Regions from separate parts of the Kitasatospora sp. NPDC058063 genome, predicted to be linked through region 1. Evidence: riboswitches for the same ligand, from Rfam matches in the RefSeq annotation. Region 1 holds a riboswitch; the other holds the start of a gene.
The links. A riboswitch is a leader RNA that binds a small molecule or an ion and turns the genes downstream of it on or off. The one in region 1 is predicted to bind guanidine.

Region 1 (15,207 bases):
GCGCACCGGGGACCCGGACGCGGTCGGCGAGATCGTCGTCGAGGGCCTCTACCAGGTCGGCCGGCAGGACCCGGCCCCGCTCGGCGCCGAGGCCGGGCTGGCCGTACCGCGCCCGGACGGCGGCGTCGAGCTGCACCTGTCCTCCACCGACCCGCACGGCGACCGCGACCGCACCGCCGCCTGCCTGGGCCTGGAGCCGGACCGGGTCCGGCTGGTGGCCACCGGCGTGCCCGGCGCCACCACCGACCGCGAGGACCTCTCGTTCCAGGTCACCCTGGCCCTGCTGGCGCTGCGCACCGGCCGCCCGGTGAAGATGACGCTCACCCGCGAGGAGTCCTTCCACACCCACACCTCGCGCCACCCCGCGCTCCTGCGCTACCGCCACCACGCCGACGCCGAGGGCACGCTGGTGAAGGTCGAGGCGCAGATCCTGCTGGACGGCGGCGCCTACGCGGACGTCTCCGCCGAGGCGCTGGCCGCCGCGACGGCCTTCTCGGCCGGTCCGTACGTCTGCCCGAACGTCTTCGTGGACGCCTGGGCGGTGCGCACCAACAACCCGCCGGCCGGCCGGATGCGCGGCGAGGGCGCCCTGCAGGCGTGCTTCGCGTACGAGTCGCAGCTGGACCAGCTGGCCGCCCGGATCGGCGTGGACCCGGTGGAGATCCGCCGCCGCAACGCGATGTCCACCGGCGACCCGCTGCCCACCGGTCAGGCCGTCACCTGCCCGGCGCCGGTGCGCGCCCTGCTGGACGCGGTCGCCGCCGAGCCGCTGCCGGCCCTGCCGGTGGACGACCCGGACGCCGAGTGGCTGCTGCCCGGCGGGCCCGGCGGCGCGGGCGACCCGGCGGCGGTGCGGCGCGGGATCGGCTACGCCGTCGGCATGGTGCACATGCTGGGCGCCGAGGGCGAGGACGAGGTCTCCACGGCGACCGTGCGGGTCAGCGGGGACCACGCCACGGTGATCTGCGCGGCGGTCGACGCCGGGCAGGGCTTCGCCACGCTGGCCCGGCAGATCGTGCAGACCGTGCTGGGCGTCAGCGAGGTCTACATCGCCCCGGCCGACAGCGACCAGTCGATCGCCGGGCCGTCCGCCCGCGGCCGGCACACCTGGGTCTCCGGCGGCGCCGTCGAGCGGGCCGCGCTGATGGTCCGCCACCAGCTGCTGCAGCCGATCGCGGCGAACTTCGGGATGTCGGCGGAACTGCTCCAGATCGCCGACGGCAAGATCACCTCGTACGACGGGGTGCTCGGCATGCCCGTCGCCGAGGCGCTGGAGGGCAAGGAGCTCTGGGCCACCGCGCAGTGCCGCCCGCACCCCACCGAGCCGCTGGACGAGGCCGGGCAGGGCGACGCCTTCGTCTCCATCTCGTTCTGCGCGATGCGTGCGGTGGTGGACGTGGATATCGAGCTGGGCGCCGTGCGGGTGGTCGAGATGACGGTCGCCCAGGACGTCGGCCGGGCGCTGAACCCGCGCCAGATCGAGGACCGGATCGAGGCGGGGGTGGCCCAGGGCGTGGGCCTGGCACTGCTGGAGGACCTGCGGACGGAGGGCGGGGTGCTGCTGAACCCCTCGCTCACCGGCTACCGGCTGCCCACCGCGCTGGACACCCCGGAGGTGCGGATCGCCGCGCTGCTGGAGGAGCGCGACGTGGTGGCCCCGTTCGGCGCGAAGGCGGTCGGGGCCGTGCCCGCGGTGGTCGCCCCGGCGGCCGTCGCCGCGGCCGTGCGCGCCGCCACCGGCCTGCCGGTCGGCCGGCTGCCGATCCGGGCGGAGGACGCCGTCACCGCCTGACCGGGGCTCCCGGGAAAGACCGGGGGGCTCTCGGGAAAGGCGTAACGCAGGGAAAGGAAATTGCCGGCCGACTTTCGGAGTCGACCGGCAATTTCCTTTTCCGGTGAGGCCATGGCGGGAATCGAACCCGCGTGCACCGCTTTGCAGACGGTTCCCTAAGCCACTCGGGCACACGGCCAGTGAATTCATAGTGGCCGATCCGGGGGAGAGGGGTCAATGCCCTTTTGTAAATTCTGTATGGCAAGGTGTGCTACCGTCGGGGACAGGTGGCGGTATTTCCGCCACCCCGGACGAGCGCGTCGTACCCGGTGACGACAAGACGGCGCAGTTCAGCGGCAATCCGGCCGCTGTGGACTGCGGAGGTAGCACCGTCATGGCCTGGCTCGTTCTGATCGTCTCGGGTGTCCTGGAGACCATTTGGGCGGTCGCCCTGGAATCGTCCAAGGGCTTCACCCGCCTCGTTCCCAGCCTCGTCTTCGGCATCGCACTGCTGTTCAGCATGGGCGGCCTGGCGTACGCGATGCGCACCATTCCGATCGGAACCGGCTACGCCGTCTGGGTGGGCATCGGAGCGGTCGGCACCGCGGTCTACGGCATGGCCGTCCTGGGGGATCCGGTGACCATGGCCCGGATCGCCTGCCTGCTGCTGATCGTCTCCGGCGTGGTGGGCCTCAAGGTGCTGCACTGACCTCCGCACTGACCTCCGCCGCGGTCCGGGCCGGGGGCCCGTCCTGGGTCCCGGGCCTGTCCTAGGGCCTGCGACCGAGGAGATCACCGACCGGGGTCAGGGGTCATCGGGGCAGACGGCTCTTACGATGTTACGTATGACCACTGCCTCCCCCACCTCGGTCGACCCCGTACCGATACCCCTCGACGACGACCCCGGTGGTGGGGTCCTCGGCGGCCGCTACCGTGCGCTGACGCTGGGGATCGTCTCGGTGGTCCTGGTGATCGCCTTCGAGGCGACGGCCGTCAACACCGCGATGCCGACCGCCGCCCGCCAGCTGAACGGGCTCGGGCTGTACGCGTTCGCCTTCTCCGGCTACTTCACCACCACCCTGTTCGCCCTGGTCGTCTCCGGCCAGTGGTGCGACCGGAGCGGCCCGCTGCGGCCGCTGTTCAGCGGCATCGCCGTGTTCGGCGTGGGGCTGGTGGTGTCCGGGACGGCACCCGGGATGTGGGTGTTCGTGGCCGGGCGGGCCGTCCAGGGCCTCGGTGGCGGGCTGGTGATCGTCGCCCTGTACGTGGTGGTCGGCCGGGCCTACCCGGAGCGGCTGCGGCCCGCGGTGTTCGCGGCCTTCTCCTCGGCCTGGGTGCTGCCCTCGATCATCGGTCCGCTGGTCTCCGGGGCCGTCACCCAGCACCTGGGGTGGCGCTGGGTGTTCCTGGCCGTGCCGGTGCTGATCCTGCTGCCGCTGGCCGTGATGGGCCCGGCACTGGCCCGCTCCGAGCGCGAGCACCCGGTGGCCAGGGGCGCGGCCTTCGACCGCCGTCGCACCCTGCTGGCCGCGATGGCGGCGGTCGGCGCCGGCCTGCTGCAGTACGCGGGCCAGCGGCGCGACCTGATCGGGTTGGTCCCCGGGATCGCCGGGGCGGCGTTGCTGGTGCCGGCGGTCCTCGGCCTGCTGCCGGCGCGGACCCTGCGGGCCGGCCGGGGACTGCCGGCCGTGATTCTGCTGCGCGGGGTGGCCGCGGGGGCGTTCTTCGCGGCCGAGGCCTTCATCCCGCTGATGATGACCACCCAGCGCGGGCTCTCGCCGACGCTGGCCGGCCTGACCCTGACCAGCGGCGGCCTCACCTGGGCGCTCGGCTCCTGGCTCCAGGGCCGGCCCGGGGCGGAGCGCTACCGCACGGTGATGATCCGGGGCGGCTTCGTGCTGACCGCGGTGGCGATCTCGGGTGCCGCGCTGGTGCTGTTCCCGGCGGTGCCGGCCTGGGCCGCGTCGGTGGCCTGGGGTGTCGGCGGCGTCGGGATGGGGATGGCGATCGCGAGTGTCAGCGTGCTGATGATGAAGCTCTCCACGCCGGAGGACGCCGGGGCCAACTCGGCCGCGCTCCAGATGAGCGACGCGCTGGGCAATGTGCTGCTGACCGGTCTGGCCGGGGTGATGTTCGCGGCGCTGGGCGGCGGCTCGCTCGCCGCCGCCCACGGGGGCGGCGGGGAGGCCGGCTCGCCCGGCGCCTTCGCGGTGATCCTGCTGTCGATGGCCGGGGTGGCGCTGCTCGGCGCGGTGCTCTCCGGGCGGGTGCGGACGAAGGCCTGACGGTCAGCCGGCGGTGGCGCCGGCAGGGGCCGTGGCAGGGGCCGTGGCGGGGGGCGCGGCCCCCGCCGGGGCGCCGAGGAAGGCCTCCCAGCCGCCGGCCGGGGACTGCCCCGGGGCGAGGGTCTGGAGCTTGCGCAGCACCGCCGGGTCCTGGGCGTCCAGCCAGTCGACCAGCTGCCGGAAGGAGACCAGCCGGACCTCCGGCTTGTCCGCGATGGTCCTGAGGACGTCCTCGACGGCGTTCATGTAGATGCCGCCGTTCCACTCCTCGAAGTGGTTGCCGATGACGTACGGCGCCCGGTTGCCGTTGTAGGTGCGGTCGAACCCCATCAGGTAGGCGTCGCGGGCCTGGGTCTGGAAGCCGGGGTGGAGCGCCGGGTCGGCCTTGGTGTTGGGGCCGCACTGGTTGTACATGATGTTGTAGTCCATCGAGAGCACCTGGAAGGTGTGCCCGGGGAACGGGATGGACTGCAGCGGGAGGTCCCACAGCGCGCCGCCCTGGATCTTCTGCGGCCACACCTGGGTGCCGTTGCCGCTGCTGTCGTAGCGCCAGCCGCGCCTGACCGCGGTGGGCAGCAGGTTGCGCTGGCCCTCCAGGCAGGGGGTGCGGCTGCCGATCAGCTCCTTGCGGTAGTCGAAGGGCAGCGCGGGCAGGTCGGTGAAGCCGGTGTTGGTGCGCCAGTTCGTCACGAAGTCCATCGCCTGCTGGATCTCGCTGTCCCACTCCTCCGGGGACCACGCGCCGACGCCGGTGGAGCCGCAGAAGTGGCCGTTGAAGTGGGTCCCGATCTCGTGGCCCTCCAGCCAGGCCGCGTGCACGTTCTCCAGGGTGTCGCGGATGTGCTGGTCGCTGAGGTAGCCGATGTCGGAGGCGCCGGCCTTGTGCTGCGGCGGGCGGTAGAGGTCCTTCTTGGACTCGGGCAGCAGGTAGAGGCCGCTGAGGAAGAAGGTCATCTTCGCGTCGTGGTCCCGGGCCAGCCGGCGGAAGCGGGCGAACAGGCCGTTGTCGAGCTCGCCGGCGCCGTCCCAGGAGAAGACCACGAACTGCGGCGGGCGCTGGCCGGGCTGCAGCCGGTCGGGGACGGGCTGGTGCGGCTGGGCGCCGGTGTCCGAGGTGGAGCCGTCACCGATCAGGACCGGCTGCGGCCGGGGGAGCGGGGCCGGGGCCGGAGTGGCGCCCTGCTCGTCGGCCGCTGCGGTGGCCGGCGCGGTGCTGCCCGTCGCCCGCTCCTCGCCGGTGGCGTGGTTGCTGCCGCACCCGGCCGCCAGGGTGGCGGCGGTGGCGGCGCCGGCCGTCAGCAGGGTGCGGCGTGAGAGGGCTTCCATGGTCACTCCGTTCGTGGGGCGTGCGGGCGGCGTGCGGGAGTGCGGAGTCCGGTCGGACAAGTGGGTGATACAACCCGTAACCGGGTCAGCATGGCACGAGGGCGGGGCCGGTCGAAGAGGCGCAGCGCGAGCTTGTGAGTGATCGCTCGAACGACGCAACCGATCGGGTCCGTTGAACCGTCGGTAGCTCGTGTCGGGCCTGCACCCGCGGCGATCGTGCGCGGGGGGCGGTCGTCGCGCTCCGCGACCGGGCGCCCACGCGGCGCAGAAAAGAGGCCGTCCGCCCTGCCGATCGGCGGGTGCCGGTACGACCGTCGTATGGACGTGCCTTACAGTCCGTTCCGGTTGAATTGTTCCCAGGAAACTCCCAGGAAGAGGGGTTCCGTCGGCAGAGGGGAGCGCCCATGGGCGTCCAGCAGAGCAGGGGCCCGTGGCCGGGCACCCTGGCGGCCGGGGCCGCGCTGGTCCTCGGTGCCTGGCTGCTGCACGACGGAGGTTCGTCGCTGCCGCCCGCGCCGGGGGCCGGCCAGGCCCAGGCCGGGATCGCGCCGGTCTCGATCGTGCCGCCGCTCGGCCCGTCCGCGCCGACCCGGATCCGCATCCCGGCGGTGCGGCTGGACGCCCCGGTCACCGCGCTCGGGCTGGACGGCGCCGGACGTCTCCAGACCCCGCCCGAGGCGGACCGCAACCTGGCGGGCTGGTACCGCGGCGGGGCCAGCCCCGGTCAGCGCGGCACCGCGATCCTGGCAGGACACGTCGACAACAAGGCCGGCCCCGCGGTCTTCTATCATCTGGGCGCGCTCCGTCGCGGGGATCGGATCGAGATCGCCCGGGCGGACGGCGCCACCGCCGTCTACCAGCTCTACGCCATCGAAGTGCACGACCGAAAGGACTTCCCGGACGACCGGGTCTATCGTCAGGCCGCTGACGCACAGCTGCGGGTCATCACCTGCGGCGGTTCGTACAGTGAGGAACACGGCTACGACGGCAACGTCGTCGCCTACGGTTTCCTGGCCGACACCACCCCGCCGGGCAAAGCCGCATGACCACGCTGACCCTTGCCTCCCGCTGGAACCCGATCGACTGGCCGCTCACCGAGGGCCTGATCCCGCACGCCGTGCTGGCGGCAGGCTGGGCGGCGCTGTTCGCGCTAGCCATCGGCCGCGGCCGCAGCTGGTGGCGGGTCCGCCTACCCGCCGCGCTGTTCACCGCGGCCGCGCTCAGCTGGCTGCTGGACGTGGTCGTCGACGGCTGGTGGCACCCCTTCCCCGAGGGCACTCCCCGGTACGTCACCTGGTGGATAGCCGTCGCCCTGCTCGGGCTCTGCCTGGTCGGCTACCGACTGCGCCGGCTCACCTGGCGGCGCCGGGGGCTCGCGCTGGGCCTGAGCGGCCTGGTGCTGCTGATGTCCTCCTCCGAGGTCAACATCGGCTTCGGCCAGTTCCCGAGCGGGCGCGTGATGCTGGCGCCCTGGCTGACCAGGACCGACGGGCTGGTCGCCACCAAGGCGGGCCAGATCATGAGCGCCCCGCCCGGCAAGTCGCTGGAGGAGGTCTGGAAGCCCCCGGCGGACCTGCCCGAGAAGGGCACCGTCTCGGTGGTGCCGATCCCCGGTACCAGGTCGGGCTTCAAGGCCCGCGACGCGTACGTCTACCTCCCGCCCGCCTACCAGGCCACCCCGCGGCCGCTGCTGCCGGTGGTCGTGATGATCACCGGCCAGCCCGGCGTCCCGGGGGACTGGGTGCTCTCCGCGCAGATCAACGAGGCGCTGGACGCCTTCGCCGCGGACCACGGCGGCCTCGCGCCGATCGTGGTGATGCCCGATCAGCTCGGCTCCACCTGGGCCAACACGCTCTGCCTCGACTCCAAGATCGCCAAGACCCAGACGTACCTGGCCGTGGACGTGCCGGACTGGGTCCACCAGAACCTCCAGGCCGCGACCGGCCGCACCGCGTGGGCGATCGGGGGCGCCTCGATGGGCGGCACCTGCGCCCTCCAGCTCGGCGTCAACGCGCCCGACGTGTACGGCACCGTCCTCGACATGTCCGGGCAGGAGGAACCGACCCTGGGCAGCCGGGAACAGACCGTCAAGGCCGCCTTCGGCGGTGACGAGAAGAAGTTCGACGCGGTCGATCCGCTCCAGGTGATGGCCCGCAGGAAATTCCCGGACACCAACGTCGCGTTGGTCGTCGGCGAGACCGACGAGGAGTTCAGACCGCAGATGGAGAAGGTCTACCGGGCCGCGCAGGCGGCCGGAATGAAGTCCAAGTTCGACCTGATGCCGGGTGGCCACGGCTGGGTCGTCTTCCGCCCCGGCATCGTCCAGCAGCTCCCGTGGCTCGCCCAGCAGACCGGGCTGACGCGGTGACCGGGGCGGGGACCGCGCTGGCCACCGTCGGCGAGCAGCGCAAGCCGGGGCCGGACGCGGAGCGCACGGCCGAGCGCGGTACCGACCGGGCCCCGGTCACCCGCACCGCGGAGCCGCGCCCGCAGCGGGTCCGGCGGGCGGCCAGGGCGCTCGGCTCCCGGCTGCGCTCGGCGCCGCTGACGCTGACCCTGCTGGCCGGGCTCTGGCTGCTCGGCGCGGCCACCGGGAGCCTGGGCCACGGCCCGTCCGACCGGCTGCTGGACCGGGCCGGGATCGGCCTGCCCACGCTGGCCGAGGGCCACTGGTGGACGCCGGTCACCTCGATGTTCTGGTGCTCCGGCAGCGGCTCGTACGTGTTCACCAGCCTGCTGCTGCTCCTGGTCGGCCCGGCCGCCGAGCACCGGCTCGGGCGGCCGCGCACCCTCGCGGTGCTGGTCGGCGGGCAGGTCGTCGGCACCCTGCTGGGCACCGCGCTGGTCGCCTTCGGCTCCTCGGCGGGGGAGCAGTGGACCGCCTCGGTGGCCGACCAGATCTCGGTCGGCCCCGGCGTCGGCGTGTTCGCGCTGGCGGGGGTGCTCGGGTACCGGCTCACCGTGCTCTGGCGCCGCCGGCTGCACCTGCTGGTGCTGCTCGTCCCGCTGGTGATGACGCTGTACGTGGGCCACCTGCAGAGCGTCCAGCGGTGCGCCGCCGCGCTGGCCGGGCTCGGCCTGGGCGCGCTGGTCAGCCGGGGCCGCCCGCACCTGCGCACGCACCGCTCCTCGCACTCCGAGACCCGGGTGCTGGTCGCGCTCTGCCTGGTCGCCGCCGCCTTCGGGCCGCTGCTCGCCTCGCTGTACGACAACGCCAGCGGACCGTTCAACACCTTCTCCGAGCTGTACTTCTCGCACCGGCTCAGCCCGGACGAGGTCGCCGACTTCTGCGCGCTGTCGGCGCACGACTGCGCCCGCGCGCACGCCGTCGTGCGGATCTTCGACACCCCGGGCCGGATGATGGCCGCGCTCTTCCCGGCGCTGCTGCTGGTGCTCGCCGAGGGGCTGCGCCGGGGGCTGCGGCTGGCCTGGCTGGTCACCGTGGCCACCGAGCTGCTCTGGGCGGCGCTGCTGTGCTGGCTGTACCTGGACGCCGGGCCGGTGAGCCGGGACGTGGTGCAGTACTTCGTCGAGGCGCTGCTGCTGCCGCTGCTGACCACCGCCCTGCTGGTGGCCACCCGCAAGCGCTTCCCGCTGCGGCTGTCCGGCAGCTCGGTGCGCCGGCTGGCCCTGGTGCTCGGCGGCGCGGCGTTCGCCTCCGCGGCCACCTACGTGGGGGTCGGGCGGCTGGCGGCCGGGGAGTTCGAGCCGGGGGCGACCGCCCGCCGGCTGGTGGCCGGGCTGCCGGCCCAGTTCCTGCCGCCCGCGTACAACGACCTGCTGCCGGACTACCCGATCGCGGTCGGGCCGGTGGCGCGTTTCCTGGAGACGTACTGCGGGCTGGCGTTCTGGGCGGTCGCGCTGGCCGTGCTGCTCTCCGTCTTCCGCCGTCCGGTGCTGCACACCGACGCGGCGGCGGCCGGCCGGGCGAGGGCGCTGCTGACCGAGCACGGCGGCGGGACGCTCTCGTTCATCGCCACCTGGGACGGCAACCACTACTGGTTCGACGAGCAGGGCCGGGCGGCCGTCGCCTACCGGGTGGTGGGCACCGTCGCGCTGACCACCGGCGACCCGTTCGGCGCGCCGGAGGACCGCGCCGGGGCGGTGGCCGGCTTCGCCCGGTACTGCGACGCGCGCGGCTGGACGCCGTGCTTCTACAGCGTCTGCGGCGAGACCAGGGACGCCGCCGCGCAGCTCGGCTGGCGCTCGCTGCAGGTCGCCGAGGACACCGTGGTGCCGCTGCCCGAGCTGGCCTTCACCGGCCGCAAGTGGCAGGACATCCGCACCGCCCTCAACAAGGCCGGCAAGCAGGGCATCTCCGCGGAGTGGTGGGCGTACCACGAGGCGCCGCTCGCCCTGCGGGAGCAGATCCGGGCGATCTCCGAGGAGTGGGTCTCCGAGAAGGGCCTGCCGGAGATGGGCTTCACGCTCGGCGGCCTGGCGGAGCTGGACGACCCGGACGTGCGGGTGCTGATCGCGGTGGACGAGCAGCGGGTGGTGCACGGGCTGACCAGCTGGATGCCGGTGTACGAGGACGGTGTGCCGGTCGGCTGGACGCTGGACTTCATGCGCCGGCGCTCGGACGGCTTCCGCGGCGTCAGCGAGTTCCTGATCGCCTCGGCCGCGCTCGGCTTCAAGGAGGAGGGCGCGCGCTTCCTGTCGCTGTCGGGCGCGCCGCTGGCCCGCACCGGGCAGGACGAGGAGCCCACCGGGCTGCAGCGGATGCTGGACTGGATGGGCAAGGTGCTGGAGCCGGTGTACGGCTTCCGCTCGCTGCTGGCCTTCAAGGCGAAGTTCCAGCCGGAGTACCGGCCGATGTACATGGCGTACCCCGACCCGGCCGCGCTGCCCGGCATCACCCGGGCGATCGGCAAGGCGTACCTGCCGCACCTGACGGCGGCCCAGGGCGTCCGGCTGATGCGCAAGCTCTCGAGCTGATCCGCCCCGAGGCGGGCGGGCGACCGCACGGGCTTCCCGGGCCCCGGACCCGGGTTGCCGCCGGCGGACGCGGGTGGCCGGAAGCGCGGGGGCGCTTCCGGACGCCACCGCCCGTCAGCCGAGCAGCTGGGCGAGCGCGCGGTCGGCGTCCAGGTGCAGGTGCTCCTCGCCCTCGGGGACGAGCAGCCGGCTGCGCCACAGGAAGCGGCGCAGGTCGGTCGTGTCGAACTGGAGCAGCGCGGTGCCCTCGGGGGCCCGCAGCTCGACCATGGTGCGCCGGCCGACCGCGGGCCGGACGTGGACGTCGCCGACGCCGGCCGGCAGCTCGATGCCGGCCGAGAGCAGCTGGCGCGCGAAGATCCAGACGATGTCCTCGGAGTCCCGGCGTTCGGCGGGCTCGTCCAGCGAGAACTCGGCGGGGAAGGCCATCCGGACGGCCAGCGGGTCCTCCGGCAGGTAGGAGAGCACCACCCGCAGCCGGACCGAGCGGTGGGGGGAGAGGATCAGACGGGCCTGGACGGGCTCTTCGACGGTGCGCACGGGTGGGTCCCTTCGGTTCGGTGCGAGGCCGCGGTGCGGCAGGTGGGGTCGGTGCGGCCTCACCCTGGTGAGAGTCCCGGGACGGGTGGCGATTACCGGGTTTCACGAGATATCGAATGTGATCCGGGTCACATCGATTTCCGGCCGTGCGGGCCGGGCGCGGCGCCTCGCCCGGAGGCCCGAACGGCGTCGGACCCGGTACGCTGGGCGGGTTGCCCGATCGCCGCCCGACCGCGGGGCGAGGCCGCTAAACCGCCTCTGACCTGCGATGATCCCCCCTCGGAGACCGTGAGTACTGCCGCCGCCTCCTCGATGCCGCTGTTCTCCGACGCACCGGAGTCGCAGGCGCCCGCCCGATCCGCCGGCCATGGCGCGCCCGCCGGTTCGCACCACCTCTCCCCGGCCTTCCCGGGCCGCGCCCCGTGGGGCACCGCGGGCAAGCTGCGGGCCTGGCAGCAGGGTGCGCTGGACAAGTACATCGAGACGCAGCCGCGCGACTTCCTCGCGGTCGCCACCCCGGGCGCAGGCAAGACCACCTTCGCGCTCACCCTGGCCTCGTACCTGCTGCACAACCACCTGGTGCAGCAGGTGACCGTCGTCGCGCCGACCGAGCACCTGAAGAAGCAGTGGGCCGAGGCCGCCGCGCGGATAGGCATCAAGCTGGACCCGGCGTACTCCTCCGGGCCGCTGTCCCGGGAGTACCACGGCATCGTGGTCACCTACGCGGGCGTCGGGGTCAACCCGATGCTGCACCGCAATCGGACCGAGGCCCGCAAGACCCTCGTGATCATGGACGAGATCCACCACGCCGGTGACTCCAAGTCCTGGGGCGAGGCCTGCTTCGAGGCCTTCGAGCCGGCCACCCGCCGACTGGCGCTGACCGGTACGCCGTTCCGCTCCGACACCAACCCGATCCCGTTCGTGGCGTACGAGGCGGGCGGCGACGGCATCCGCAAGTCCGTCGCCGACTACACCTACGGCTACGGGCACGCGCTGGCCGACCACGTCGTCCGCCCGGTCATCTTCCTCAGCTACAGCGGCAACATGCGCTGGCGCACCAAGTCCGGCGACGAACTGGAGGCCCGGCTCGGCGAGCCGATGACCAAGGACCTGATCGCCCAGGCCTGGCGCACCGCGCTGTCCCCGCAGGGCGAGTGGATCCCGGCCGTGCTCCAGGCCGCCGACCGGCGCCTCACCGAGGTCCGCAAGGCGATCCCGGACGCCGGCGGGCTGGTCATCGCCACCGACCAGAACGTGGCCCGGGCCTACGCCAAGATGCTGCGCGAGATCAGCGGCGAGAAGGTCACCCTGGTGCTCTCGGACGAGGCCGAGGCGTCCAAGCGGATCTCCGACTTCGCGGAGGGGACCTCGCGCTGGATGGTCGCCGTCCGCATGGTGTCCGAGGGCGTCGACGTGCCCCGGCTCAGCGTCGGGGTGTACGCGACCTCGATCTCCACCCCGCTGTTCTTCGCCCAGGCCGTCGGCCGCTTCGTGCGCGCCCGCAAGCGCGGCGAGACCGCCTCCGTGTTCCTGCCGACCATCCCGCTGCTGCTGGGCTTCGCCAACGAGATGGAGCTCCAGCGCGACCACGTGTTGGACCGGCCGAAGAAGGAGGGCGAGGGCCTCTTCGACGAGGAGGACCGGCTGCTCGCCGAGGCCGAACGGGCCAACGACGGCCCGGACGGCGCCGGCGGCGAGGAGTTCTCCTACGAGGCGCTGGGCTCCGACGCGGTCTTCGACCGGGTGCTGTACAACGCCATGGAGTTCGGCATGCAGGCCCACCCGGGGAGCGAGGAGGAGGAGGACTACCTCGGCATCCCGGGCCTGCTGGAGCCGGACCAGGTGCAGATGCTGCTCCAGAAGCGCCAGCACCGGCAGATCCAGCGCAGCAAGACCAAGCCCGCCGAGGAGGCCGACCTGCTGGAGCTGCCGGCCGAGCAGCGGCCGGTGGTCACCCACCAGGAACTGCGGGAGCTGCGCAAGGAGCTGAACGCGCTGGTCGCCGCCTGGCACCACCGCACCAGCCAGCCGCACGGCACCATCCACAACGAGCTGCGCCGCCAGTGCGGCGGGCCGCTCACCGCGCAGGCCACCGTCAACCAGCTGAACGCGCGGATCGCGAAGATCCGGGAGTGGGCCAAGTAGCGGAGCCGCGGGCGCGCCCGGCCGTCGGAGCGGGGGCGCGTCCGGTCATCGGACCGGGGGCGCTCCCGCACTCCGACACACCCGGCGAATCGCGGGGGTTTGTCCGGAATTCGAGCCAGTGTTGAAGTTGATCACGCCCGAATTTTGGACAACCACTTCCGTCGCGTCATTTCCTTCACTACCTTTCCCCCACGCTCTTCCGCCGGGCAACCCCCGCGGGACGGCGTCGCGGGGCCGTGCGCGTCAAGGACGACGCCGTGCGGCCCGAGCGCGGCCACCCCCACCTGCGCGCGACACCGACCTTGGAACGGCGCCGCCCGCCCCGCGAGCGCCGCGGAAAGGATTGCCCCGTCGTGACTGCCGAGACCTCCCAGACCCTGGACCGCGGCGTCCGGGTCCTCAAGCTCCTCGCCGACTCCGAGCGAGGGCTCACCGTGACCGAGCTGGCCGCCCGGCTGGCCGTCAACCGGACGGTGGTCTACCGGCTGCTGGCCACCCTGGAACAGCACGGCCTGGTCCGCCGGGACATCGGCGGGCGCGCCCGGGTGGGCCTCGGCGTGCTGCGCCTCGCGCACCGGGTGCACCCGCTGCTGCGCGAGGCCGCGCTGCCGGCCCTGCGCAGCCTCGCCGAGGACCTCGGCGCCACCGCCCACCTGACCCTGGTGGACGGCAACGAGGCGCTGGCCGTCGCCGTGGTCGAGCCCAGCTGGACCGACTTCCACGTCGCCTACCGGACGGGCCTGCGCCACCCGCTCACCGAGAGCGCGGCCGGCCGGGCGATCCTGGAGGCGCGCACCTTCCCCAGCCAGCGCCGGCCCGAGCAGGGCTTCGTCATCACCCGTGCGGAGGAGCAGTCCGGGGCGAGCGGGGCGGCCGCCGCACTGGTCGGGCTGAGCGGCATCGAGGGCAGCGTCGGCGTGGTGATGCTGAACGGCATGGTGCCCGAGCGGGTCGGCCCCCGGGTGGTGGAGGCGGCGACCGAGGTGGCCGACGCCCTGAGGTAGCGCCCGCACACGGTGTCGGGTGTGTTTGGATTCCCCTTGTGTCCGACACCAAGCTCCCCAAGGCCCTCACCACCCCGCGGACCCGCGCGCTCGCGCTGTGCGGGGTGCTGGTCACCGCGCTGTTCGGCGTGGCCGCCTTCGTTCCGCTGCCGTACACCCTCACCTGGCCGGGCCTGACCGCGGACACGCTGGGCTCGTACCAGGGCAAGCCGGTGCTCACCATCACCGGGGCGCCGCTGCGCACCACCGAGGGCGAGCTGCGGATGGTCACCATCACGGCGACCAACCCGGGGCAGAAGAACACCTTCTGGCGCTCGCTGCAGGCGTGGTTCGACCCCAAGGAGGCGGTGCGCCCGACCGAGACGGTCTACCCGGAGAGCAACCCGGTGAAGGCCGACGAGGCGACCGCCCAGCAGATGGCCGAGTCGCAGGACGCCGCCACCGCGGCCGCGCTGGGCTACCTCCACCTGTCGCCGGACCAGGTGAAGGTCAAGGTCGACCTGGGCGAGGTCGGTGGGCCGAGCGCCGGCCAGATGCTGGCGCTGGGCATCGTCGACAAGCTGGCCGGCGACGGCAAGGGCGGCGACCTCACCGGCGGGCTCACCGTCGCCGGCACCGGCACCATCGACAAGGACGGCACCGTCGGCCCGGTCGGCGGCGTCCCGCTGAAGACGCAGGCGGCCGCCCGGGACGGCGCGACGGTGTTCCTGCTGCCCAAGGACGAGTGCGCGGACGCCAAGGTGAACACCCCGGCGTCGCTGCGCCTGGTGCCGGTCGGCACCCTCGCCGAGTCGGTCTCGGCCCTCCAGGCGCTGAGGAGCGGCGGCAGCGTCCCCTCCTGCTGACCGGGCGCCGCCCCTCCCGCACGGGGCCGGCCCGGTCGGCGGGGTCAGATCCCGAAGGCCATCTCGGCGAAGTCCTCGCCCACCCGGGTGCTCAGCCGGGCGGCGATCCCGGCCAGCCGGTGGGCCTGGGCCATCGGCAGGGAGACCGAGATCGCGCCGATGCCGGTGCCCGCGACGACCGGTACCGCCGCACCCGCCGTGCCGAGCGCGTACTCCTGGAACTGGGTGATCGGGACGGCCCGCCGCGGGCCCTGGCGCGGCAGCAGCGGCAGGCAGGCCGGGTCCCGCAGGGTGTACGGGGTGAACGGCACCATCGGGTGGCGGGCCAGGTGGGCCCGGCGCTCCTCGGCCGT
Region 2 (15,207 bases), on a different contig from region 1:
CGGGGCAGCTGCTCGAAAGCAGCCGCCCCGCCCGTCCCTCCGCCCCGCCCGCCCCTCTGTCCCGTCAGACCGACGGCGCCCGGGGCACGATCACCGGCGCACCGTCGCCCGGCGCCGCGAGCACATGGCTGTCGATGTCGTACAGCGCCCGCACCAGCGGCGCGTCCACCACCTCGCGCGGCGGCCCGCAGGCCAGCACCGCGCCGTCCCGCAGCGCGACCAGCAGGTCCGCGTAGCGGGCGGCCGCCGCGAGGTCGTGCAGCACCATCACCACCGTCCGCCCGCCCGCCGCGACCCGGCGGACCAGCTCCAGCACCTCCACCGCGTGCCCGAGGTCGAGCGCGCTGGTCGGCTCGTCGAGCAGGACCACCGGGGTGTCCTGGGCGAGCACCATGGCGAGCCAGCAGCGCTGGCGCTGGCCGCCGGAGAGCCGGTCGAGGCGACGGTCGGCGAGGTCCTCCACACCGGTGGCGCGCAGGGCCTCGGCGGTCAGCCGCTCGTCCTCCGCCGACCACTGGCGGAACAGCCCCTGGTGCGGATGGCGGCCGTAGCGGACCAGCCCGGCGACGGTGACCGCCTCCGGGGCCTGCGGGCTCTGCGGCAGCAGCGCGACCCGGTGGGCGGCCTGGCGCGGGCGCAGCCGCCACACGTCCTCGCCGCCGACCAGGACCCGCCCGCCGTCCGGGCGGTGCAGCCGCGCGACGGACCGCAGCAGGGTGGACTTCCCGCAGCCGTTCGGGCCGACCACCGCCACCACCTGTCCGGCCGGGACGGTGAGGTCGACGCCGCCGAGCACCGGGCGCCCCGGCCCGTAGCCGGCACTGAGCCCTTGGATGGTCAACTCCATGGCAGCTCCCCCTGGTTCGACGTGCGCTCAGTTGCCGCCGAGCGCCTTGGCGAAGTCGCCGATGACGACGTCGGCGGCGAGCGGGCCGCCCCGGGTGGACCAGACCGAGCCGTCCACGGTGACGGCGTGGTTGTTCTTCACCGCGCCCAGCTCCTGGTAGGCGGGCTTGGACTGGACGTCCTTGAGCGCGGCCTTGCCGTCGTCGGTCAGGGTGGACAGGAAAAGCCAGTCGCCGTCGATCTCGTTGAGCTTCTCCAGGCTGAGCGCCGGGCTGTGCGCGTTGCCGTCCTTGTCCTGCGCGGCCGGGCGGGTCAGGCCCATGTCCAGGGCGACGCCACTGGCGAACTGCTTCTTCTCCATCCAGCTCGGGCCGGTGGGGTTCCAGCGCACGATGGAGACGGCGGCGCCCTTGTTCTTGGTGAGCTCGGCGCCCGCCTTGGCGGCCTTGGCGTCGTAGTCGCCGATCACCTTGTTGGCCTGGTCGAGCTTGTTGACGGCGTTGCCGATGCCGCGGAAGGCGAGCTTCCAGTCGTCGGTGGGCGCCATGGTGACCAGCGTGGCGGGGGTGATCTCGCGCAGCTGCTTGAGCACCTGCTCGTCCTGCATGTCGCCGGCCAGGATCAGGTCGGGCTTGGCGGCGATCACCTTGTCCATCACGGGCTGGAGCAGGTTCCCGACCACCGGGATCCCTTGCACCTTGTCCTTGAGGTACGCGGGCGGCTCGGCCAGCCCCTGGCCATTGGTGATGCCGACCGGCTTGACGCCCAGGGCGAGCACCGCGTCCAGGTCCTCCTGGGTGAGGGTGACGATCCGCTTGGGCTCGGCGGGGACCTCGACGGCCTTGCCGGTGGCGTCCTTGACGGTCCGCTTGCCGCCGCTCCCGCCGCCCGCCGCGTCCGCCGCCGGGGACGCGGCCGCGGAGGAGCCCGAGGCACCCGAGGAGGACGAGGAACCGGAGGAGCCGCAGCCGGTGAGCAGGAGCGCGGCCGCCCCGGAGACGGCCAGCGCCTGGGCCGCACGGCGGCGGACGGGGCTGAGCGGGCGACGGGCGAACGGCATGGGTGCCTCCGGGCAACGGTGGTACGGAAGTTGAGCGGCGTCCGAGAAGTTCGACGGGACGGGGGTGCCCCACGGGACGAGCTCGGCCATTAGGTTAGCCTTACCTTATGACATTCTCGCAAGCCGGCGTCCGCGCGGCGCCCCCCGCCACCGCGCCGGATTCGCCGCCACCGGGCCGGCGGAGCCGTCGGCCCGAGGGTGCCCGCCCCACCTGGCCCGCCGTCACGGCGGCGGCGGTCCTCCTGCTCGCCCTCGCCGCACTCTCGCTGTCGGTCGGCGCCGGCGAGGTCGGCCCCGGGCGGGTGCTGGACTACCTGCTGAACCACGACGGCGCCCGCGCCGACGGCCGGCTCGCCCTCGTCGTCGGCGACCTGCGGCTGCCGCGCACCCTCACCGCCCTGCTGGTCGGCGCCGCGCTCGGCGTCGCCGGGGCGCAACTGCAGTCCGTCACCCGCAACCCGCTGGCCGAGACCGGCCTGCTCGGCGTCAACGCCGGCGCCTCGCTGGGCGTCGTGCTCGGCATCGCCGTGCTCGGCGTGCAGACCTCCTTCGGCTACCTCGCCTTCGCCTTCGGCGGCGCGGTGCTCGCCAGCACCGTGGTGCTGCTGGTCGCCAGCAGCCGGGGCGGCGGATCGCCGATGCGGCTGGTGCTCGCCGGCTCCGCCGTCGCGGCGATCTTCCGCGGGCTCACCGACGTGCTGATCGTCAACTCCCCCGAGGCGTACGAGCGGTACCGGGTATGGGTGCTCGGCTCGCTCGCCGGGGTGGAAGGCTGGACGACCCTGCGCCAGCTCGCCCCGGTGCTCGGCGCCGGGTTCCTGCTCGCCGCCCTCACCACCCGTCCGCTGACCGCGCTCGCCCTCGGCGACGACCTCGCCCGCGGCCTCGGCCACCGCCCCGGCGCCACCCGGGCCGCCGTCGCCGTCGCCGTCACCCTGCTGACCGCCTCGGCGGTCGCGCTGGCCGGGCCGATCGCCTTCCTCGGGCTGCTCTCCGGCTTCCTCGCCCGCACCGTCGCCGGCCCCCGGATCGGCCGACTCACCCTGCTCGCTGCGCTGTTCGGCGCCACCGTGCTGACCGGCGCGGACGTGCTCGCCCGGGTGGTGGCCCGACCCTTCGAGGCGCCGGTCTCGGTGATCGTCGCACTGATCGGCGCCCCGGCCCTGATCGCGATCGTCCGCTCCCGGCACTCCGCCGCCCTGGCCATGGCCGACCCCGCCGAATCCGCGCCGGCCGCGGGACGCGGCGAACCTGCGCCGCCCAAGCCGGACTTGACCCTGCGGCACGGCACATGGTCGCTGCTGCTGCCGCGCCGGGCGTTGCTGGCCTCGCTCGGCCTGGCCGGCGCCCTACTGGCCGCCGTCGTGGTCTCGGCGCACGCCGGACAGAGCGAACTCGACCTCACCCGCACCTTCCAGGCCGTGTTCGGCTACGGCGACCGGCTGGACGTCCTGCTGGTGCAGAAGTTCCGGCTCGGCCGGATCGTCGCCGGACTCGCCGCCGGCGCCGCCCTCGGCCTGGCCGGCTGCCTCACCCAGACCCTCGCCCGCAACCGCCTGGCCACCCCCGAACTCCTCGGCGTCAACGACGGCGCGACCGCCGCCGTGCTCATCTCCGCCAGCACCGCGGGTACCTTCGGCGCCTGGTGGGCCGGACCGCTCGGCGCGCTGGTCGCCGTCCTGGTGGTCACCCTGGCCTCCGGCGGACTCGGCGCGCGCGGCTACCGGATCCTGGTGGTCGGGCTCGCCATGTCGGCGCTCGCCTCCGCCGTCATCCAGGTCGCGATGGCCCGGCGCTCGCTCAACTCGGCCGGATCGCTGTACATCTGGACCAACGGCAGCCTCAACGGACGCGACCTCACCGTCGCCACGCCCGTCCTGATCGGACTCGCGGTGCTGGTGCCGATCGCGCTGGCGGTGGCCCGGCGGCTGGCGGTGCTGCGCTTCGACGACAGCGTCGCCTCCGCACTCGGCGTCGACCCGGGCCGGGTCCGGCTCGCCTGCCTGCTGCTGGCCGTCGCCCTGGCCGGGCTGGCGGTCGGCGTCTGCGGGCCGGTCGGCTTCGTGGCCCTGGCCGCGCCGGTGATCGCCGGACGGCTGGCCGGGCCCGCACGGGTGCCCGTGCTCGGCTCCGCCCTGACCGGCGCCCTGCTCGTCGTGCTCGCCGACACCCTGGGCCGAGTGCTGTTCGCCGGGGTGGAGATCCCCGTCGGCATCGTCACCACCGTCCTCGGCGGTCCCTTCCTGCTCTGGGTGTTGCTCGGCCGCAAGGGCAGCCCCGCCTAAGCCTCTTGGAGTCACTGCTGTGGAAACCCCGCTCGTCGCCCTCTGCTCCGACGACCCCGCCTACCGCCTGGTCACCTTCACCCATCACAACGGCGACTGCGACGGCGTGCTCGCACTGCTGCACACCGTCACCGACAAGGACCGCCACGCCGGGGACCTGACACCGCATCTGATGGAGCGTCAGCCGGATGGGACGTGGGCGATCACCTACCGGCTGCGCGAGGACCACCGCGCCTCCTACCAGCTGTACCCGTTCCACGGCGAGGCCCCCGGCACCACCCGGCCCGACTGGCTGCGCGTCCTCGACCAGGCCCGCCCCGACCCGTACGACACCGAACCCCGGCTGCCCGCCCGCGACGGCCGCCACCCCGCCTCGGTGCTCAGCCTGCCCGCCGCGCCCGCACAGCCGTACGTCGCGCGGCGCGACGGCGTGCCGCGCGGACGGACGCTGGAACACACGGTGGCCGGCCGGCGGATCGACGTCCACCTCCCCGCCGGACACCGGGCGGACGGCGGCCCGTACCCGGTCGCGGTGCTGCTGGACGGCGAGATGTGGGGCGAGGTGCTCTCCGTCGGCGACACCCTCGACAACCTGACGGCCGACGGCGCCATCCCGCCCACCGTCACCCTGCTGGTGCACACCATGGGGCCGAAGCGCCCGGACGACCTGAGCTGCAACCCGGCCTTCATCGACCTCCTAGCCGACCGCCTGCTGCCCTGGGCCGCACAGGAGTTCGGCGCGAGCGGCGACCCGGCCGCCACCGTGATCGCCGGCCAGAGCGCGGGCGGCCTCACCGCCGCCTACGCCGCCTACCGCCGCCCGGAACGCTTCGGCAACGCGCTCTCCCAATCCGGCTCCTTCTGGTGGCCCGACGAGACCGAGTTCGACGCGGGCAGCGAATGGCTGACCCGCCGCCTCGCCGCCGAGGAACGACGGCAGGCCCGCTTCTGGATCGAGGTCGGGCTCCAGGAGTGGATGCTCCTCGCCCAAAACCGCCACCTGCGCGACGTCCTCACGGCCCGCGGCTACGACCTCGCCTACCGCGAGTTCAACGGCGGCCACGACTACGCCTGCTGGCGCGGCGGCCTGGCCGACGGGCTCGCGCACCTGCTCGGGTCACCCGAGGGGATGGTTTCGGGCTGATTCGCATACCTCCAGGCCATCGGGCGTCTAGCGTCGTGCTCCACACCGATTGGCCTGGGGGTACCCGATGAACGCGTCCTCGTCCGCCACACCGCCGCCGATGTCGTGGCAGTACTGCGGCGACCAGCTCAAACTGTGGCGGGCTCGTGCCGGAGTCAGCCGCGAGGATCTGGCGGCCCAGGCCGGGTACGGCATCGAGAGCCTGCGGTCGATGGAGGCGGGCCGGCGCAAGCCGTCGCGGCACCTGTTGCAGGTGGCCGACGAAATGTGCGGTGCGAAGGGGATCCTGGTGGCGGGAGCGGACTACCTGAAGCCGGAGAAGTACCCTCACTTCGCCGAGGAGTACATGCGCTACGAGGCCGATGCCATCGCGCTCCACTGGCACGAGACCGTGCTCATCCCCGGTCTTCTGCAGACCGAGGAGACTGCGAGAGCGCTACTCAGCGCCAACTGGCCTCCACTCGATGACGAGGCGCTCGACGAGCGTGTCATTGCTCGGCTCGCACGACAGGAATTGCTGAAGACACAGACCAAGTCGTTCAACTTCCTGATCGGCGAAGCGGCACTGCAGAAACCCCTCAGCACGAAAGCCGCGCACAAGGACCAGCTACTTCATCTGCTGGCCGCCGGTGAAGCACGCCACATCGTCATCCAGGTCGTACCCGGTGCGGGAGCACACCCGGGCTTGAACGGCCCCTTCATCCTGCTCGACAGCGCCGAACATCAGCGCCTTGCGTATGAGGAGGGACAGGCCATGGGGCTGCTTCACTCCGCCCCGGACAAAGTCGCCTTCCTGAGCCAACACCATGCAATGATCCTTCAGCGGGCCCTCAACCCCGAGGCCTCGGCTGAATTCATCGCCAAGCTGGCGGAGGAACTATGAGCACCGAACTGGCCTGGTTCAAGTCCAGCCACAGTGGCACCCAGGGTGGTGCCTGCGTGGAGATCGCCCTCACTCCGGACGCCGTCCATGTCCGCGATTCCAAGGACAAGACCGGCCCCCAGCTCACCTTCACCGCCGAGGCCTGGGCCGACTTCGTCCAGCTCGCCCGAGACGTCACTCCTCTGGACCGCTGAATCCATCGCTCGTGCTAGCGTCCCCGGGGCGGTGCAGCGGCGCCGGCCCCGGACGAGACGTGCGCCGTACCCGGCCTGCCAAGACGACGCACTGTGGAGGCGTCATGGCCGCTGCCGGTGCACCGATCGCCCGTCCGCTGGACGTGCGGTGGATCCACGGTTCCCCGTCCGCCAAGCACAACACGGACCCGGACATCCAGGTCCACGAGTACGACGAGCACACCGTCATCCTGCGGCAGAACAAGGCGATCAACTACGAGGCCCCGTTCCTGTTCCTGCTCTTCGGGGCGGAGCGGGCGGTGCTGATCGACACCGGGGCGACGGCCGAGGCCGCGTACTTCCCGTTGCGCGCGACGGTCGACGCGCTGGTGGAGGCGTGGCTCGCCCGCAATCCCCGGGACGGCTACAGGCTGCTGGTGCTGCACACCCACCCGCACGGCGACCACGTCGCGGGTGACGGCCAGTTCGCCGACCGGCCCGCGACCACTCTGGTCGGTGCCGATCTGCCCACCGCCTGGCCGTACTTCGGCTTCGACCGGGACGAGGAGGCCGTGGCCCTGGTCGACCTGGGCGGCGGGCGGGTTCTGAAGTGCCTGGCCACGCCGGGGCACCACGAGGCGGCCGTCACGTACTACGACCCGTGGACGGGCTTCCTGCTCACCGGAGACACCGTCTATCCGGGGCGGCTGTACATCAACGACTGGCCGGCCTTCCGACGGACCGTCGAGCGGCTGGTGGCGTTCGCCGGGAGCCACCCGGTGACGTACGTGCTCGGCTGCCACATCGAGATGACCCGCGACCCGGGCGTCGACTACCCGATCCGCACCACCCACCAGCCCGACGAGCCTCCGCTCCAGCTCACCCCCGCCCACCTGGACCGCATCCGGGCGGCCGTCGCCGAACTCGGCGACCGGCCGCGCCGGTACCGGCTGGACGACCTCATCCTCTGGCCGCACGAGTGAACGGGGGTGAACTCCCCGGGCCCCGCGGCCGATCAGTCCCGGTAGGGGACCAGCCGGGTCAGGTCCAGCTCGAATTCGAAGGGCGCGGGGATGCGGAGCTTCTCGCCGAACTCCCTTTCCGTCCTGGTGTGGTAGCGGTCGCGGTTGGGTTCGGAGAACAGGGTCACCGTCTTCTGCCGGGGGTCCACGATCAGGTAGAGCGGGAAGCCCATCCGCGGGTAGTCGCGGACCTTCCCGCTCCAGTCGTTGTCCGGGTTGGACGGCGAGCCGATCTCGACCGCGATCAGCGCCAGGTCGGCGGGGATCTCGCGGCCCAGCTCGATGATGTCCTCGGGCAGGTAGGTGAGGTCCGGGTTGCGGACGGAACCGACCTCCGGCGAGGAGAGGTCACTGTTCCCCGTCGGGAAGTAGCCGGGAGGACAGTGCGCCTCGAACTGGCGCTGGACGATCGCCAGGTTGAGCTGGTGAATCGATGATGGTGACGTCTGCATGACGATGATGTCACCGGACAGCTCGACCTTGTAGCCGTCCGGCAGGCTGCGACGGGCCTCTTCGAGCAGACGGTAGTGCTGAGGGTTCATGGGCTCTCCTCCGGTGCTCCGACCACCGTAGGGCAGTAGGAGCACCGGAGGACCATGGACCGCACCGGCGTCATTCCTCCGGGGGTGGGCCCGGGGCGTCGGCGGGGAGGCGGGCGGCCAGCAGCGCGCCGGCGGCGACCAGGGCGGCTGTCAGGAGGAGGGCGAGGCGGTACGGCCCGACACCCGTGCCGTCGCCGAGCGCACCGATCAGCGCGGCGGTGGCCGCGATGCCCAGCGCCCCGCCGAGGGTGCGCAGGATGGTGAACAGGCCCATCGCGCGGCCCATGGCGGGCGGCGGGACGTCGGCGAAGCCGGCGATCTGGACGGTGAGGACGGCGGTGCCCAGGATCAGGCCGACGCAGAACATCAACACCCGTACGCCCCAAGGGTTCTCGGCGAAACCGAGGGAGGCGAGGACGACCGCCGCCAGCAGCAGGCATGGCAGGGCGAGCCGGCGCGGGCCGAGCCGGGGCAGCAGGCGGTCGACCACCTGCGAGGCGGCCATCAGGCCGATCGCCTCGGGGAAGACGCTCAGCCCGGCGTCCAGGGCGGTGGCGCCGCGCGCCGCCTGGTAGAGCAGCGGCAGCACGAACAGCGCGCCCATCAGCCCGGCCGAGGTCAGCAGGGCGAGCCAGCTCGCCGCGCCGAAGGTGCGGTCGGCGAGCAGCCGCAGGTCCACCAGCGGTTCGGGGGCGCGGAGTTGGTGTCGTACGGCCGCCCCCAGCAGGGCCAGGCCGAGCAGTCCACCGAGGGCCACGCCCGGGGAGGTCCAGCCGTGCGCCGGGCCGAAGCCGAGGGCGTAGGTCAGCAGGCCGAGGCCGGGCGTGGCGAGCAGGAATCCGGTGGTGTCGAAGCGGCCGGCCGGGGGCTCCTGTTCGCCGCGCAGGCCGACCAGCCCGATGAGCACGGCGGCGATCCCGATCGGCACGTTGACCAGGAACAGCCAGTGCCAGGAGAGGTGTTCGGTGAGGAAGCCGCCGAGCGGCGGCCCGAGGGCGGGCATCAGCGCGGTCGGGACGATCAGGATGCGGCCCAGGCCCGCCCGCTCGTGCGGGGCGAAGGCCCGGAACAGCAGGGTCATCCCGACCGGGGTGAGCAGCCCGCCGGCCACGCCCTGGACGGCCCGGGCCGCCGACAGCGTACCCAGACCGGGTGCCGCCGCGCAGAGCGCGGAGGCGAGCGTGAAGGCGGCGAGCGCGCCGAGGAAGACCCGCTTGACGCCGTACCGGTCGCCGAGCCAGCCGGCCACCGGCAGGCCGAGGGCGAGGCCGACCAGGAAGGCGGTCTCCACGGCGTTGGCCGCCGAGACGGGCCGGCCGAAGTCCTCGGCGATGCTGAACAGCGCCGGGTTGACGATCGTCGAGTCCAGGCCGTTCATGCACATCGCGGCCGTGTAGACGACCACCACGGCGGCGCGCCCCGCGAGCAGGGGGCGCGCCGGGGCCTCGGCGCCGGGGGTGGCGGGTGGGGTCACAGGGTGGTCCAGTTCGCGGTGATCCACTCCAGGGCGGCCGGGCGCTCGCACGGGCCGTGGGCGATGCTCCAGCCGGCCGGGACGGCGGCGAAGGCGGGCCACAGGGAGTGCTGTCCCTCGGGGTTGACGAGCGCGAGGAACTCGCCGTCGGCGTCGAAGGGGTTGGCGGGGGCGTCACTCATCGGTGGTCTTCTCCATCGTCGGTCTTCTTCGGGAGGTCGGCGAGGTGGTCGGCGATCACGCTCGCGATGTGCGCGATCGGGGCGGGCAGGGTCATGTCCTTGTGGGAGCAGGCCACGTTCGTGTTGGCGATCCGGCCGGACACGTACAGCTCCCAGAGCTCGGGCACCAGGGTCTCGTCGATGGTGTCGACGGTGGCCCGGAAGAACAGCACGTCGCCGTCGAAGCGGCGGTGGTCGTAGCCGCGCACCAGGTGGTTGGTGTTGAGGTAGATCTCGTTCAGCGCGGCCACGGTGGCCTCGTCGAGCCCGGCGAGCGGACTGCCCTCGCGGCGCAACAGCTCGGTGACGGGGCCGAGTTCGAGCGGACGCCCGTCGAGGTCCTCCGGCCCGAAGCCACCCATGGTGAGCAGCGCCTCCAGCGCCTCGGCCCGGTCCGGGACGGGCAGCTCGCGGAACCCCTCGGCGGGGTAGGCGTCCAGGATCGCGAGCAGTTCCACGTCCTGGCCGAGTTCCTGGAGGCGGACGGCCACCGCGTGCGCGATGATCCCGCCGGTGGACCAGCCGAGCAGCCGGTACGGGCCCTCGGGCTGGACCTCGCGCAACCGGTCGGCGTAGTGCGCGGCCAGCTCCTCCAGCGTCGCGGGCAGCGGGAGTCCGGCGGTGGCGGCGCCGACGCCCTGGGCCTGGAGGCCGTAGATCGGCACCTCGCCGGGCAGGTTGCGGATCAGTCCGGTGTAGCACCAGCTGAGGCCGCCGGCCGGGTGGACGGCGAACAGCGGGCGCTGCCGGCCGGGGGCGACGGGCCGCAGCGGGAGCAGCACGTCCAGGGCGTCGGTGTCCGGTGCGCCCGCGGCGAGGGCGGCATCCAGGGCGGCCACGGTGGACGCCTGGAACAGGGCGCCGATGCCGACCTCCAGTCCGAGCACCTCGCGGATCCGCCCGGCGAGGCGCACGACCAGCAGCGAGTGCCCGCCGAGCGCGAAGAAGTCGTCCTCGACGCCGACCGAGGCCACGCCCAGCACCTCGGCGAACAGTTCGCACAGCTGCTGCTCGCGCGGGGTGCGCGGCGGGCGGCCGGCGCCCGCGGCGGGGGCCTCGGGGGCGGGCAGGGCCCGGCGGTCGAGCTTGCCGTTGGCGGTCAGCGGGAGGCGGTCGAGCAGGACGACGGCGGACGGCACCATGTGGACGGGCAGTCCGGCGGCGGCGTGGGCGCGCAGCTCGTCCGGGGCGGCGCCGTCGGCCACCGCGTAGCCGACCAGCCGCTTGTCCCCCGGCACGTCCTCCCGGACCACCACGGCGGCGTCGGCGACGGCCGGGTGCGCGGCCAGCACGGCCTCGATCTCGCCGAGTTCGATCCGGAAGCCGCGCAGCTTGACCTGCTGGTCGGCGCGGCCGAAGTACTCCAGCACGCCGTCGGCGCGGCGCCGGGCGAGGTCCCCGGAGCGGTACATCCTGGTGCCGCGCTCGCCGAACAGCTCGGCGTACGGGTCGGCGACGAAGCGGGTCGCGGTCAGCTCGGGGCGGCCGAGGTAGCCGCGGGCCAGGCCCGCCCCGGCCACGTACATCTCGCCCGTGACGCCGGGCGGGACGGGCTGGAGGTGCTGGTCGAGGACGTAGACCCGCAGGTCAGGGATGTTGACGCCGATGGTGCTGCTGCTCCCGGCGGCGGCGCTCGCCCGGTCGAGGGCGATGTACGAGACGTGCACGGTGGTCTCGGTGATGCCGTACATGTTGACCAGCACGGGGGCGTCCTCGGCGTGCCGGTCGTACCAGTCGTCCAGCCGGGCGAGTTCGAGCGCCTCACCGCCGAACACCACGTAGCGCAGGGCGAGTTCGCTGCCGGGACGGTCCCGGTCGGCGGCACTGAGCTGGTAGAAGGCGGACGGCGTCTGGTTGAGCACGGTGACCCGCTCGCGGGCGAGCAGCTCCAGGAAGGCCGCCGGGTCCCGGCTGACCAGGTGCGGGACGACGACCAGCCGGCCGCCGTGCAGCAGGGCGCCCCACAGCTCCCAGACCGAGAAGTCGAAGGCGTAGGAGTGGAACAGCGTCCACACGTCCTCGGCTCCGAAGCCGAACCAGTGGTCGGTGGCGCCGAACAGCCGGACCACGTTGCGGTGGGTGACGGGCACGCCCTTGGGCCGGCCGGTGGAGCCGGAGGTGTAGATGACGTAGGCGGTGTCCTCGGCGCGCAGCGGGCGGGTGCGCTCGTGCTGGGCCAGTGGGACGGCCGGGTGGCACTCGGACTCCGGGCCGTCGACCAGGAGTTGGCGCACCTCGTGGGCGGGCAGCCGGGGCGCGGTGGCCCGGTCGGTGAGCAGGGCGGCGGGGGTGGCGTCGGCCAGCATGTAGGCGAGCCGGTCGGCCGGGTAGTCGGGGTCGAGCGGCAGGTACGCGGCGCCGGACTTGGCCACCGCCAGTAGGGCGACGACCAGTTCGAGCGAGCGCGGCAGGGCGAGCGCGACGATGGTGCCGGGGCCGATGCCCTCGGCGGCGAGCAGCCGGGCCAGCCGGTCGGCGCGGGCCCCGAGTTCGGCGTAGTCGAGCTGCTCGCCCTGGTAACCGACCGCGACGGCGCGGGGGTTGGCGGCGGCGGCCGCCTCGAACAGCTCGGGCAGGGTGGCGTCCGAAGCCGTCTCCACCGACGGGCCGTTCCACTCGACCAGGGCGCGCCGCCGCTCCTCCTCGCCGATCAGCGGCAGCCGGCCGATCGGGGTGTCGGGGGCGCTCGCGGCAGCGGTGAGCAGCCTGGTCAGGCGCTCCGCGAGCGCGGCCGCGGTGGCGGCGTCGAAGAGGTCGGTGCGGTACTCCAGGAAGCCGCCGATGCCGCCGCCGGGCAGTTCGCCGGCGTTGAGGGTGAGGTCGAACTTGGCGGTACCGCTGGGGATCGCGGCGATGTCGGCGGTGAGGCCGCCGCCCAGGGCGATCCGCTCGTCCGGGCGGCTCTGCCAGGCGAGCATCACCTGGAACAGCGGGTGCCGGGCGAGCGAGCGGGCCGGGTTGAGCTCCTCGACCAGCCGGTCGAAGGGCAGTTCGGCGTTCTCGTGCGCGGCGAGCACGGTGGCGCGGACCCGGGCGAGCAGCTCCCGGAAGGTGGGGTCGCCGGACGTGTCGGTGCGCAGCACCAGCGAGTTGACGAAGTAGCCGACCAGTGCGGCGGTCCGCTCGTCCTCGCGGCCGGCCACCGGGGTGCCGACCGGGACGTCCGTGCCGGCGCCGTGCCGGGTGAGCAGGGCGGCGAGACCGGCCTGGACGGCCATGAAGACGGTGCTGCCGGCGGCCCGGGCGAGCCCGGCCAGGGCGCTGTGCGCCTCGGCGCCGAGCGCGAAGGGAACGGTGGCGCCCCGGTGGCCCGCCACGGCCGGGCGGGGGCGGTCGAGGGGCAGCTCCAGCTGGTCGGGCAGTCCGGCGAGCGCGGCACGCCAGTGGTCCGCCTGCCGGACGGCGAGCGCGCTGGGCGCCTCGGTGGTGCCGATCCGCTCCCGTTGCCAGGCCGCGTGGTCGGCGTACTGGACGGTGAGCCGCGGCAGTTCGGGGTCCAGTCCGGCGATCCTGGCGGTGTAGGCGGCGGCCAGGTCGCGCAGCAGCGGGGTGGTGGAGGCGCCGTCGCCCGCGATGTGGTGGAGCAGCAGGAGCAGGGTGTGCTGGTCCGCACCGCCGGTGGGCGGGGTGGATCCGCCGGCCGCGGCGGGCCCGGTGAACAGTGTGGCGCGCAGCGGAGGTTCGGCGGTCAGGTCGAAGGCGTACCGGACTGACTCGGCCAAGTCGCCGTTTCCGTCGTGGAGTTCGATGCCCGCAGCGGGCAGGATGCGCTGGTAGGGGCTGCCGTCCGCCTCCTCCCCGTAGACGGTGCGCAGGACTTCGTGCCGGGCGACGAGGTCGCCGAGGGCGAGGGTGAGGGCGTGCCGGTCGAGCGGGCCGGTGAGGGTGAGCGCCAGCGGGATGTTGTAGGTCGGGCTGGGGCCTTCGAGACGGTGCAGGAACCAGAGGCCGCGCTGGGCGGGCGAGAGCGGCATCCGCTCGGTGCGCGGCACGGGCACCGGGACGGAACGCCGCTCCTCGGGCTCCGCGGCCGGGCCGGCCGCCCCGCCGAGCAGGGCCGCGAGGCCGGCCGGGGTCGACTGCCGGAACACGTCGGCGAACCCGACCGGGGCGGCGAAGGTGTCGCGCAGCCGGGCGGCCAGGCGGCCGGCGAGCAGCGAGTGGCCGCCGAGGTCGAAGAAGGAGGCGTCCCGGCCGGGCGCCTGCGGCAGACCGAGGACCTCGGCGAACAGGCCGCAGACCAGTTCCTCCTGGGGCGTGGCCGCCGCCGCGCCCTCGGTGGTGACGGCCGGCTCGGGCAGGGCGCGGTGGTCGAGCTTGTCGTGAGCGGTGCGCGGCAATTCGTCCAGCAGCAGGACGGCCGCCGGGACCATGTGCGCGGGCAGCCGGGCGGCGAGCGCGGCGCGCAGCCCGTCCGGGTCGGGCCTGCTGCCGCTCTCCGGGACGGCGTAGCCGAGCAGCCGCTTGCCCTGCGGTCCGGGGCGGGCGATCACCACGGCCTGGGCGACGCCGGGCAGTTCGGCGAGGACGGCGGCGATCTCGCCGGGTTCGATCCGGAAGCCGCGGATCTTCACCTGGTCGTCGGCCCGGCCGAGGAACTCCAGGGTGCCGTCGGGGCGGCGCCGGGCGAGGTCGCCGGTGCGGTACATCCGGCCGCCGGGCGGGCCGAACGGGTCGGCGAGGAAGCGTTCGGCCGTGAGGTCGGGGCGGCCGAGGTAGCCGCGGGCCAGGCAGGCGCCGGCCACGTACAGCTCACCGGTGACGCCGTCGGGAGCGGGGCGCAGCGAGCCGTCCAGGACGTAGGCGCGCGAGCCGCGCACCACCCGGCCGCGCGGGGCGCCGTCCGGACCCGGGGTCCAGGCGTAGGCGTCGACGGTGGTCTCGGTCGGGCCGTAGAGGTCGACCGGGTGCAGACCGGGGACGGCGGCCAGGCGCTGCCAGAGGGCGGGCGGGGTGGCCTCGCCGCCGACCACGAGGACGGACGGGCGGTGCCGTCCCTCGTCCAGGATGCCTTCGGCGAGCAGGACTTCGAGGTAGGAGGGGGTGAGGTCGAGGTAGTCGATGCGCTCCCGGTCGAGGTGGGCGGCGAGCGCGGCCGGGTCGCGGTAGGTGGCGTCGTCCAGCAGGTGGAGCTCGTGGCCGTGGACCATCCAGAGCACCGGGTCCCAGGAGGCGTCGAAGGCGAAGGAGGCGCTGTGGGCGACGCGCAGCCGGTCCCGGCCGGTGCGGCGCACGGCGGGGGCGATGTGGTCCTCGCCGAGGCCGGCGTGCAGGTTGGCCAGCGAGGCGTGGGTGACCACCACGCCCTTGGGGCGGCCGGTGGAGCCCGAGGTGTGCAGCACGTAGGCGGGCTGGTCGAGTCGCGGGGCGGGCAGGGCAGGCACGGGCTCGCGGTCGGGGCCGGGCTCGCGGTCGGGGCCGGGCTCGCGGTCGGGGCCGGGCTCGCGGTCGGGGCCGGGCTCGCGGTCGGGGCCGGGCTCACCGTCGGCCCCGGGCTCACCGCCGGGCCCGGCGTCGGCCGGTTCCGGCCGGACGGTGGGCAGGTCGGCGGGCAGGC

Region 2: it holds a riboswitch for guanidine, as region 1 does, so the genes downstream of both, ACFVUY_RS04665 (MBL fold metallo-hydrolase) here and ACFVUY_RS24945 (DMT family transporter) in region 1, are expected to answer to the same signal.

Annotation. Positions count from the first base shown of each region.
Region 1 is NZ_JBHVSD010000015.1:27,472-42,678, forward strand. It holds gene ACFVUY_RS24935 (xanthine dehydrogenase family protein molybdopterin-binding subunit) at 1-1,792, shown strand, start outside; tRNA gene ACFVUY_RS24940 (tRNA-Cys) at 1,899-1,970, opposite strand; guanidine-III (ykkC-III) riboswitch at 2,056-2,121, shown strand; gene ACFVUY_RS24945 (DMT family transporter) at 2,166-2,480, shown strand; gene ACFVUY_RS24950 (MFS transporter) at 2,617-4,056, shown strand; gene ACFVUY_RS24955 (hypothetical protein) at 4,060-5,382, opposite strand; gene ACFVUY_RS24960 (class F sortase) at 5,787-6,428, shown strand; gene ACFVUY_RS24965 (alpha/beta hydrolase) at 6,425-7,750, shown strand; gene ACFVUY_RS24970 (rhomboid family intramembrane serine protease) at 7,717-10,320, shown strand; gene ACFVUY_RS24975 (SsgA family sporulation/cell division regulator) at 10,435-10,860, opposite strand; gene ACFVUY_RS24980 (DEAD/DEAH box helicase) at 11,173-13,005, shown strand; gene ACFVUY_RS24985 (IclR family transcriptional regulator) at 13,359-14,009, shown strand; gene ACFVUY_RS24990 (S16 family serine protease) at 14,048-14,854, shown strand; gene ACFVUY_RS24995 (IclR family transcriptional regulator) at 14,899-15,207, opposite strand, start outside.
Region 2 is NZ_JBHVSD010000002.1:194,938-210,144, reverse strand. It holds gene ACFVUY_RS04695 (ABC transporter ATP-binding protein) at 65-847, opposite strand; gene ACFVUY_RS04690 (ABC transporter substrate-binding protein) at 875-1,906, opposite strand; gene fhuB (Fe(3+)-hydroxamate ABC transporter permease FhuB) at 2,014-4,191, shown strand; gene fes (enterochelin esterase) at 4,211-5,335, shown strand; gene ACFVUY_RS04675 (helix-turn-helix domain-containing protein) at 5,403-6,218, shown strand; gene ACFVUY_RS04670 (DUF397 domain-containing protein) at 6,215-6,412, shown strand; guanidine-III (ykkC-III) riboswitch at 6,438-6,505, shown strand; gene ACFVUY_RS04665 (MBL fold metallo-hydrolase) at 6,517-7,374, shown strand; gene ACFVUY_RS04660 (Uma2 family endonuclease) at 7,407-7,955, opposite strand; gene ACFVUY_RS04655 (DHA2 family efflux MFS transporter permease subunit) at 8,026-9,429, opposite strand; gene ACFVUY_RS04650 (MbtH family protein) at 9,426-9,611, opposite strand; gene ACFVUY_RS04645 (amino acid adenylation domain-containing protein) at 9,608-15,207, opposite strand, start outside.